DNA from 2 places in the Paenibacillus sp. FSL F4-0125 genome. Region 1 is predicted to be linked to the other one. Evidence: riboswitches for the same ligand, from Rfam matches in the RefSeq annotation. Region 1 holds a riboswitch; the other holds the start of a gene.

Region 1 (4,867 bases):
AGAGGCGCTGGTGGCTGAAGGGGCTACGGTTAAACTGTATGATCCAATCGCAGCTACAAATTTCAGGCAGCAATATGATCATCCGCAGCTTCGTTGGTGCAATCTGCCAGAGGAAGCGGCTGAGGGCAGCGATGCCGTATGCCTGCTTACCGATTGGAGCCTACTCAAGGACATTGATCTGCATCAGCTGGCGAAAAGCATGCGTAATGGGGTGCTGATCGATGGACGCAATGTGTATTCCAAGGAGCAAATCGAGGGTACCGGCCTCGTTTATCATTCTGTCGGCCGCCCGCAGATGGGTGGATTGAGCGGTTATTCTGCTAGTGTGGCTGGAGCGGTTTAATCTGAGTTATATTGATTGAACTTGTGATTTTTCTATTTAAGGATGAGGCGTGACTCCAGAGAATGTTTGGACTTCCAGCCGCTGTTGTCTGCAGATTTCCTGATTTTAACCGCTAATAGCGGTAGAAATCCGCAGACAAAGGCGGACGCTATCGCTCCTCCAGTTCCAAAATTCTCCTCCGCCACTTCGTTCCCTTATCTTAAGTTTCTAAGTAATTTATAAAGTTAGAGTACTCTGATTATATACCGCAGTAGCAGTAGCAGTAGCATTTGTAGTTGTCATTGTCTCTGTCTCTGTCTTTGTCCCGTGGTGGCAACTAGTCTTGCTCTTGCCGTTGTTCTTGCAGTTGCTGCTGCTGCCTCCCCCGGAGCAGAAGCCAATCTTTAGAAAAACGTGCTTGCTTCCGGCTGGCACAGCCCGGTGCAGCACGGATTGGAATTAAGAAGCAGTTGGTTAGGTAAAGAACGGAAAGGGAATTTGGAACTGTAGAAGCGTTAGCGTTCGCCCGAAAGATTTCCGTAGGAAAGCTAGCTTCGAAAGCATATGCTATCCTCGGATTTCTACCGCGAGAAGCGGTTCAATCAGGAAATCTGAGGATAACAGCGATCGGAAGTCCAAAATCCCTTGGAGTGGTTTCTACCTAACAAAGACATAGCTTTTAATACAATCCATTCTAGCCACCACCAAACGGAAGCCAAACGTTTTGATAACAATTCAAATATGCTCGATTTCCATAATTCAAGGAGGGTTCATCTATGAAAATGGTACTTCTATCAGGCGGTTCAGGTAAACGGTTATGGCCGTTGTCCAACGACTCACGTTCAAAGCAATTTCTAAAGGTACTTGAAAGCCCTCAAGGTGAACCGGAGTCGATGGTACAACGTGTCTGGAGACAGCTGGAGGAAGCGGGGATGGCAGAATCATCTTATCTGGCCACCGGCCGCGGCCAAGTAGAAATGATACAAAGCCAACTGGGAAGTCATGTGCCGATTATCGTTGAACCGGAGCGTCGGGATACTTTTCCGGCTATCGCCTTAACAGCTACCTATCTTTATTCGGTTGCAGGTGTTTCTCCAGCGGAGACGGTAGCGATTTTGCCTGTTGACCCTTATGTAGAAGCATCCTTTTTCGATACCATAGCTATGCTTGAAGGGACTATGTTAGAAAGTGGAGCAAATCTGGCTCTAATGGGTGTTGTTCCTGAACACGCCTCAGAGAAATACGGATATATCATTCCTACCACAGAAGAGGCGGGGGAGAACGGTTTTATGAAGGTGAGTCACTTTCAAGAGAAACCAGACCGCATACAAGCAGAACAGCTTATCGAGCAAAATGCATTGTGGAATTGCGGAGTATTTGCCTTCCGTCTAGGGTACTTGTTAGATATTTTGCAGCGTAAAGGGTTGCCTTTAGGATACGAAGAATTGCAGAAGCAATATAAGCTATTGTCTTCCATCAGCTTTGATTATGAAGTGGTGGAGAAAGAAGAACATATTGTGGTACAGCCGTATGATGGATTCTGGAAGGATCTTGGAACGTGGAATACGCTAACAGAGGAAATGAGCAGCAAGCATGTAGGCAAGGGTTTTGTGACAGCGGATTCTGAGGGGACTTGCTTGATAAATGAGCTGGATATTCCGATTACGGTAATTGGTGCGAAGGATCTGATCATCGCGGCTAGCCCGGATGGGATTCTAGTTACCCATAAAGCCGAGAGTCCACGGATTAAAGAAGTGCTGAAGACCTTTGAACAGAGACCTATGTACGAGGAACGCCGCTGGGGCCATTACAAAGTTATTGATTATGTGAAATATGACGAGGGCAATGAAGTGCTGACTAAACGGATTTTTATATCCGAGGGGAATAATATCAGCTATCAGTTACATCGCAAGCGTAGTGAAATTTGGACAATCGTCAGCGGCGAAGCAAGTATTGTGCTGAATGAGAAAAAACATAATGTGAAGGCTGGAGACGTGGTACGTATACCGGAAGGAACGAAGCACGCAATCCTTGCTTTGACGGATGTTGAGTTTATAGAGGTACAGACGGGTTCTGAATTAGTAGAAGAAGATAATATTCGTATTACTTTAGACTGGAATGATATAGAACTACAACAATTCATTTCATAGGTCTAACCTATCTATTTAACCAATTCGGAATTTCTTAAAACAGGTAAATTGACTCAATTATCAAAAAAAGTCATAAAAACACTAAATATATCATTAATTGTCGTCGATACTTACGGTAAGAGAGATTATTTCTCTTAAATTGAAAAGGCAAACCTATCGAAAGGTAGGGACGCAAAGCTATAGGGCCTTCGAAAGAGTGGCAGCCTGGCTACCGAAAGGGAGATTATTTTGAAAGCTTACCGTACGTATCGATTGTTTGGTGCATTTCTGTCACTCGTCCTGTTTCTGACTGCACTTCCGCTTACTGTTGGAATTTCGCCGTCTGTTGTCATAGCTGCTTCAAATTCTGGAACGCCAGTTACCCCGGGAGCCTCACCTGAAGCCGTAAAGCTGCTTAACTATTTTTACTCAATTTCAGGAAAAGGAATCCTTGCTGGCCAACATGACTATTTAGAAAGTCCAGATGAAATTAACAATATGCTGAAGGGAACCAGCGGACAGTATGCAGCTCTTCACGGTTATGAAATGGGTGCGATCAGTGGTCAGTCTGAAGGAACAATGTCCTGGCAGCGTCAAAATGTGGTAAACAGCGCCATCAACTGGAACAAAGCGGGCGGGATCGTAGCTATGACTTTTCATGCTAACCTGCCGGGCACCTCTTATGACTGGGATAATGTAAAAAAAACGCTTAGCCAAAGTGAGTTCGATAGTTACGTTACACCGGGTACCAAGCAATATAACAGTCTGATTGCTGAACTTGATAAGGTGGCAGTATCTCTAAAAAGCTTGCGAGATGCGAACGTCCCGGTACTTTGGAGACCCTATCATGAAATGAACGGGAACTGGTTCTGGTGGGGGAAGAAAAATAACTTTTCTAAACTTTGGAATATTATGTATGACCGTTTTGTTAACGTTCATAAATTAAATAATTTGTTATGGGTATGGAGTCCGAATGCTCCCAATGTTTGGTCAGATCCGTATGCGTTGACTTATCCAGGAGCTGATAAAGTAGATATCCTGGCAGCAGACATATACGAAAATGATTACCAGCAAAAATACTATGATAGCTTGTTGAGTCTAGCCGCGGGCAAACCGATTGCGATCGGGGAAAATGGTGAAATGCCTAATCTGGAGAAGCTTCAACAATCACAAAGTAAATGGACTTATATGATGAGCTGGGGAAAAATGCTTTATGAGAATAACAGTGCAGATACAATCAAAACTTTTATGAATAGCAGCTATACCCTGACTAGAGATAAATTAAATAATAGCTTGGTACCCACACCTAGCGCCGCACCGGCACCTCCCGAAGAAGAGGGAGAGGCAGCAATTCCTCTCGCGAAGGGGCTTGCAGGAGAGTATTACAACAACATGCAGCTATCGGGAGCAGCAGCTCTTATTAGAACCGATGCAATAATCGATTTCAATTGGCGGCAAGGATCGCCGGATGCCGCCCTCGGGATTGATCGTTTTTCCATACGTTGGAGCGGTAAAGTTAAGCCCTTATATGATGAACAATATACATTTTACACTACATCAGATGATGGCATCCGTGTCTGGGTGAATGGGGAATCTGTGATTGATAGTTGGACGAAGCAAAGTGGCACTGAGCGTAAGGGCAATATTACGCTGAAGGCTGGTCAGCTATATGATATCAAGGTGGAGTATTACGAAAATGAAGGCGATGCGAGAGTCCGCTTGATGTGGGAAAGTGCTAGTCAAGTTAAAGAGACAGTTCCAGCAAGTGCGCTTTTTCTTCCGGATGTCTCCTGATTGATGAAAATTAAAGGTCGATCCTTAGTAGCTCTGCGTTATTGCAGAGCTACTAAGCTATAGTCCTCATTAGGTCAGAAGACGATTGTCCGATAACAGGTATGTTTATTTATTACCTGTGGAGGCAGTACAGCTACCGAAAGGAGGATTTATTTGCGTAAATATTATAAGCAAAACAGATTGTTGTTTACTATATTACCGGTGTTTATTATTTTTTCCTTGCTGCCTTGGGGAGAGGTTAAGAGTCTTCCGAAGGCTATGAGTGTTTCTTCCTCTCTTCCCCCGGCTATACCAAGCAATCCATCAGCTTCTGAAGAAGCCAAGCAACTGTTGAGTAATTTGGTGAATCTACGTGGCAAAGGTATCCTGTCTGGTCAGCATGATTATCTAGAAAGTCCAGATGAACTGGTTCATAAGCTGAAGAATACTTCGGGACAAAATGCCGTTCTACATGGTTATGAATTGGGAGCGATTAATAATCAATCCAAAAGGACAATCGCCGAACAGCGGCAAGCAGTAATTGACAGTGCAATGGAGTGGAATCAAACGGGTGGCATTGTAGCCATGACATTCCATCAGAGTTTGCCAGGAACTTCTCCAGAATGGTCCAATGTAAACAGAA
Region 2 (4,867 bases), 5.4 Mb from region 1:
TACATTGCACCATAAGGCTGCATCAATCGAATATTTTCACGAATTAGCTTGGCATCATGAATCTCGCTGCTGCCATCCAAGCCATAGAAGTCAAAGATCGTCTTCATCCAAGTATCATAGCCGGTTACGGTATTCAGTGGATTGTTTTCTTGTGTAATAAACTTGTTATACGCTTCTGTAGCCGTTCCTGTAAAAATAACATGATCGCTGACCATTTCTACTACATCAATAAGTTTGCGATCTTGGACATTCGGATGTGCTGCCTTATCTTCATCTAATTTTTGTTTGTAGGTGGTTAGGAAGGCTTTGAATTGTTCTGGATCTGTGGTCTTTGTCATCATAGGGATCTTCGTAAGCCCCTCGAACCGGATCAAAGGTGCTTTTCCTTGTTCCTCAGCTGTATATGGATTGACGATATACACTGTACCGCCCTTAGTCACATCATGTGCATAATAACTATTCGTCGCGAACTCAGGAACGGTTATAGTGTTTTTACCAGGACGTAATTGCACGCTTCTAGCCCAAACATTCCAAGCCGCCTCTTGTTGCGAAAATACTATTGCAGGCAATTTATCAGTAGAAGCTACATCTACATAAACATTGATCGTATCTCCAGGCATTGCAACGAGTCCCGTAGGTTGGTTGTTCGTACCGAAACCAATTCTCAGGTTTTGCTGTGCATGCTTTTTCATATCTCCACGCTGTTCAGCCTCAATAATGGTGCCTTCGGTTTGAACTTCACCATTTACTAGCTTCTTAGCCAAATCCAATGAGTCTTTAAGGATTGGATAGAGCGGATGTACTTTTGCCGCTTCTTCTAATTCATTGATTGCATTGGCGCTATTATAAGCAGGAATAACCGCACTCATCGTTCCATCTGTGAAAATACCATTCACAGCTTCGCTTATTTTATCCTCTGTATAAAATCTAAATTCAGCCGCAAAAGGTCTGTTAATATTGGCTTTTGTGAACTTGAATTTCAATCTTTTAAACTTCGCAGGCTCGAATTTAAACTCCAGAAAGTCGTTCGTACTAGTCGCGGTTCCGCTAGATACGAGCTGAAAGGTCTCTCCCTTACTCGTCTCTGATGCATAGATTTCAAAAGCTTCTGGGAACCCTTTGCGATTATCTCTAGCCAGGAAAGCCACTCTGTCTAATACTTTGGCCTGTGCTAATTCAAACACGACTTCATTCGTGAAGCTGTCGTCATTATTTTTGTTCGTTTCCCAATGTGTATTCGGCAGATCATCGAGCATGTATTCCGGTTTCGTACCTGGGTAGCTTCCACCATTCACCGTTACTTTTGATACGTTTGAGTTTGGCATTCTGTAAGCTTCGCTATAGGCATTTTCATATGCTGTGCCATACCCCTTTAACTTCGAAACCTTAGCTGCCGTTGCCTCTACTTGATGGTTCTCCAGAAGCACCTTTGCATTCTCTATATCTGCTTGAAACTGCGTGTACAGTGGATGTAACTGCACTTCTTGTTCTAAAGCTGTTAACTTCTCTACCGTATTAAATGCTGCACTAATTTGACTCAAGGTATCATCTGTAAATAAATTTTTCATCTTTGCCGATACGACATCTTCTTTGTAAAAAGAAAACTCAGCCGCACTCGCCCAATCCTGGTTAGCTTTTTTGTAGACAAATTTAAGTCTCTTGAAAGCTGTAGGTGCAAACTCAATCTCCACAACATCTCCTGCTCCGCCTTTATATTCTCCAGAGGATATTAGTGTAAAATCGCCTGCATCCGTAGTTGAGCCATAAATATCAAATTCCTGAGCAAACCCCTTACCCTTTGCACCGGATTGTCTTGCAGCGTATACAATTCTATTTAATTCCGTGGACTCATTAAAAACAAAGACAACCTCATTCGTAAACGTTGAGCTATTCGGTTTGCCCGTTTCCCAATGCGTACTCATATCGCCATCAATAGCCTTAGCTATTGGTGAACCTGAGTAGTTGCCACCGTTATTCGTGATGGATTTAATATTTGCAGGATTCATTTTAAAAACATCGTTATAAGCGCTAAGGATAGCCTTTCCATACAGATCAAACGGAATAACTGACGCACTGCTTAATAGCTCAGCTTTGCTTTGTACTACGCTGTTCACTACACTTACCTTGCTTACATCACTTGCTAAAGCATAACCTGCCTCGCTCGAAAAACTGGCTATCATGGCTGCCGATGTAGCGATTGCAATCATTTTTTTCATCTTTTCTACCCCCAGATGTAATATGAATCTCTTCTGTACCCAAAAATGGGCACAAAAAAAACTACCCCAAAAGAGTAGCTTGATTGCGTATAAAGTCCATAAAAATTAAGACTTAATTTTTATTAAACTTTAACAAGCATAAACGCCTCGACGCCCTTCTAAGGACGATACGCGTTTAAGCGAGAAATATAAGACATTAAGTATAGGTGTATAACTTATACTCACTTATATTTTAACAAAAAGCGTAATACACTCTTTGGCAGCTGGCTGACAATAGTTATTATAATAACCTTAGTCCCTATAGCTTTGCGTCCCTACATTTCCATAGGTTTGCCTATGAAGTTTCGAATACATTACAAAGAGTAACATAACGCTACATCTGATCGCATGATTAATTGGTATGAAATCCGAATAGGTAATTGCAATTAGTTTTTCTGTTCTGATAGATATTTTTTATTAACTATCCCAGACTATGAATGATACTTTAGAACTGCTTAGCCGCTTAATCTCCTAGCCCAAACAAACGCCGGAACCAATTCCACACATCACCCGTGATCGGAATTAACCCGAAGCCATGCTCTCCAACAGCGATTACACCATATGCCCATTGTCCAATAGCTATCACACCTCCAGCGATTCGCCCTATGGCTATCGCCCCAAACGCTGTATCGCCTATGGCTATCGCTCCCAATGCTTTTTCGGCTATCGCGATCGCTCCCACAGCCACTCCTGCAATCGCAATTGCTCCCGCAGCGAAGCCAAGCCAACTAAGTGCTATCGCTCCGAGCGCTAACCACATCCCCAGTGATATAGCACCTACGGATAGTACACCGACGCTTATTGCACCTATGGATATCAAGCCTATAGCTACATCTCCAATAGCAATTAAACCAACAGCCGTCTTCACTTGTGGCTTGCTTCCGTAACCATACCCCTGACCTGAGTATCGACCCAAATTGCTGCGGATACTTACCACCGGAAATGATGGAGACGGCCATTGATAATCAATTTCCCGTCCACCTAACCCTCTAGAATCCGCCCAGCGCGTGATGTACTTATGCCATTTCATATCCATCCCGTCCCCCTTCTCAATTACCTTAATTATACAACCCCGGGGTTTGCCTGTACTCAGACTCTGACCTGAAATCCATCTCATCCTCTAGACGGAGATATGCTCCTTAGGATCACTGTTTGGGAATAGGATCAGGCTTTCCAAATAAATAGCCCTGAAACAACTGATAACCACTCTGCTTGAGCCATTCAAAGTCCTCTCTAAACTCCACACCTTCTGCTAAAGGAACGGATTGGATTTCTAAAGCTTTTTCTAAAAATTGTTTAGCTATTTTCTGTTTGTTCAGATCGCTGGACACACCCTGAACATATTTCATATCCAGCTTCATGTAATGGGGTTTAAGCTCCCATAACATCTCGATCGTGCTGAAGCCCTCGCCAACATCATCTAGAGCGTATTCAAATCCCCGATCCTTGTAATATGTCAAAATAGCTTTCAAGTGAGCGAGATCATCCACTTTCTCCGTCTCAACAACTTCAAAGACAAAAAGAGAGGGATCGACGCCTAATTGATTGGCCAGTTCAACGGTTGATCTTAAGCAGAACTCTGGCGCGTAGATCGACGTTGGGATAAAATTAATAAATGTTTTTTTATTTAAGGGTGCAGCATATTTTACAGCAGTCATTCTACATAACCGGTCTAAAGCATATAAACGCCCACGATTCCGTGCCGCCGCAAAAATCTCATTAGGATAGATAAGGGACCCATCTTCTTTTTTTAAATCTGGATAGGAGCTCGTATGCAAAAATCTCTTCCCGTACGTTCACAATCGGTTGGAAGTGACAAGTAACTAAGCCCTTAGTTATAACCTCATCAATCCACTCCATATTAAGTACAGTGGGTAATTCGGATAGAGGTCTCCATGTTTGGTCATCTATACGGAATTCAAACTGCTCCGACTCCATATGGTCATTACAGAAATCTAGAAAATCCCGCACCCCAGCCTCCTTAATCGTAATCACATTTTCTTCTACCTTATGTATCGTATTACTTCTACTCAAGTGATGAATAACCTCAGGTAAAATCCTTAGATTATGCTCACCATGAGCCTTGATTTCAAAATTCAGCTCTCTTACTACACAATGATTACATGCCACATTCATAACCCCTTTAATAATCAATTCTCTGAAAAAGATCCCGGAAGTGCTCTTCTCAATCGAAATCCGTATACTCTAGTAAATACTTCGGGTCTAACACGGTGATCTGCTGATGTTGAATATCAATAATCTTTTGCTCCTGCAGATCTTAAGCACAAGGGTAGCCGTCTCCCTTAACGTTCCGATCATATCCGCGAACTGCTGATGGGTCAATCGAAGATCAATCCTCTGCTTGCCTTGCTCCTCTATTCCGAATCTTTGGTATAGTCTTCTTAGTGTAAAGACCGCACGCGCTCTCGCATCATGAAATTTCATTTCATGTAATAGCCGATTCGATAAAAATATTCGGTCCATTTGCAGCAGCATCAATTGCTCCTAAATCAACGGGTAGCTGGTAAGCATCTGCTCAAATGGCTCACGTTTAATCTCAAATAATACTGTATCATTCATATCCACCGCAGACAGCACTCTTATATTGGAGG

Evidence for each region. A riboswitch is a leader RNA that binds a small molecule or an ion and turns the genes downstream of it on or off. The one in region 1 is predicted to bind cyclic di-GMP.
Region 2: it holds a riboswitch for cyclic di-GMP, as region 1 does, so the genes downstream of both, NST74_RS28795 (NPCBM/NEW2 domain-containing protein) here and NST74_RS04730 (glycosyl hydrolase) in region 1, are expected to answer to the same signal.

Annotation. Positions count from the first base shown of each region.
Region 1 covers NZ_JBBOZJ010000001.1:1,072,691-1,077,557, forward strand. Annotated here, with positions in the region: gene NST74_RS04720 (UDP-glucose dehydrogenase family protein) at 1-343, shown strand, start outside; gene NST74_RS04725 (sugar phosphate nucleotidyltransferase) at 1,099-2,472, shown strand; cyclic di-GMP riboswitch class I at 2,609-2,688, shown strand; gene NST74_RS04730 (glycosyl hydrolase) at 2,701-4,245, shown strand; gene NST74_RS04735 (glycosyl hydrolase) at 4,399-4,867, shown strand, end outside.
Region 2 covers NZ_JBBOZJ010000001.1:6,466,214-6,471,080, forward strand. Annotated here, with positions in the region: gene NST74_RS28795 (NPCBM/NEW2 domain-containing protein) at 1-2,216, opposite strand, end outside; cyclic di-GMP riboswitch class I at 2,472-2,561, opposite strand; gene NST74_RS28800 (hypothetical protein) at 2,719-3,372, opposite strand; gene NST74_RS28805 (EAL domain-containing protein) at 3,401-4,033, opposite strand; gene NST74_RS28810 (hypothetical protein) at 3,975-4,385, opposite strand; gene NST74_RS28815 (helix-turn-helix domain-containing protein) at 4,479-4,751, opposite strand; gene NST74_RS28820 (Crp/Fnr family transcriptional regulator) at 4,761-4,867, opposite strand, start outside.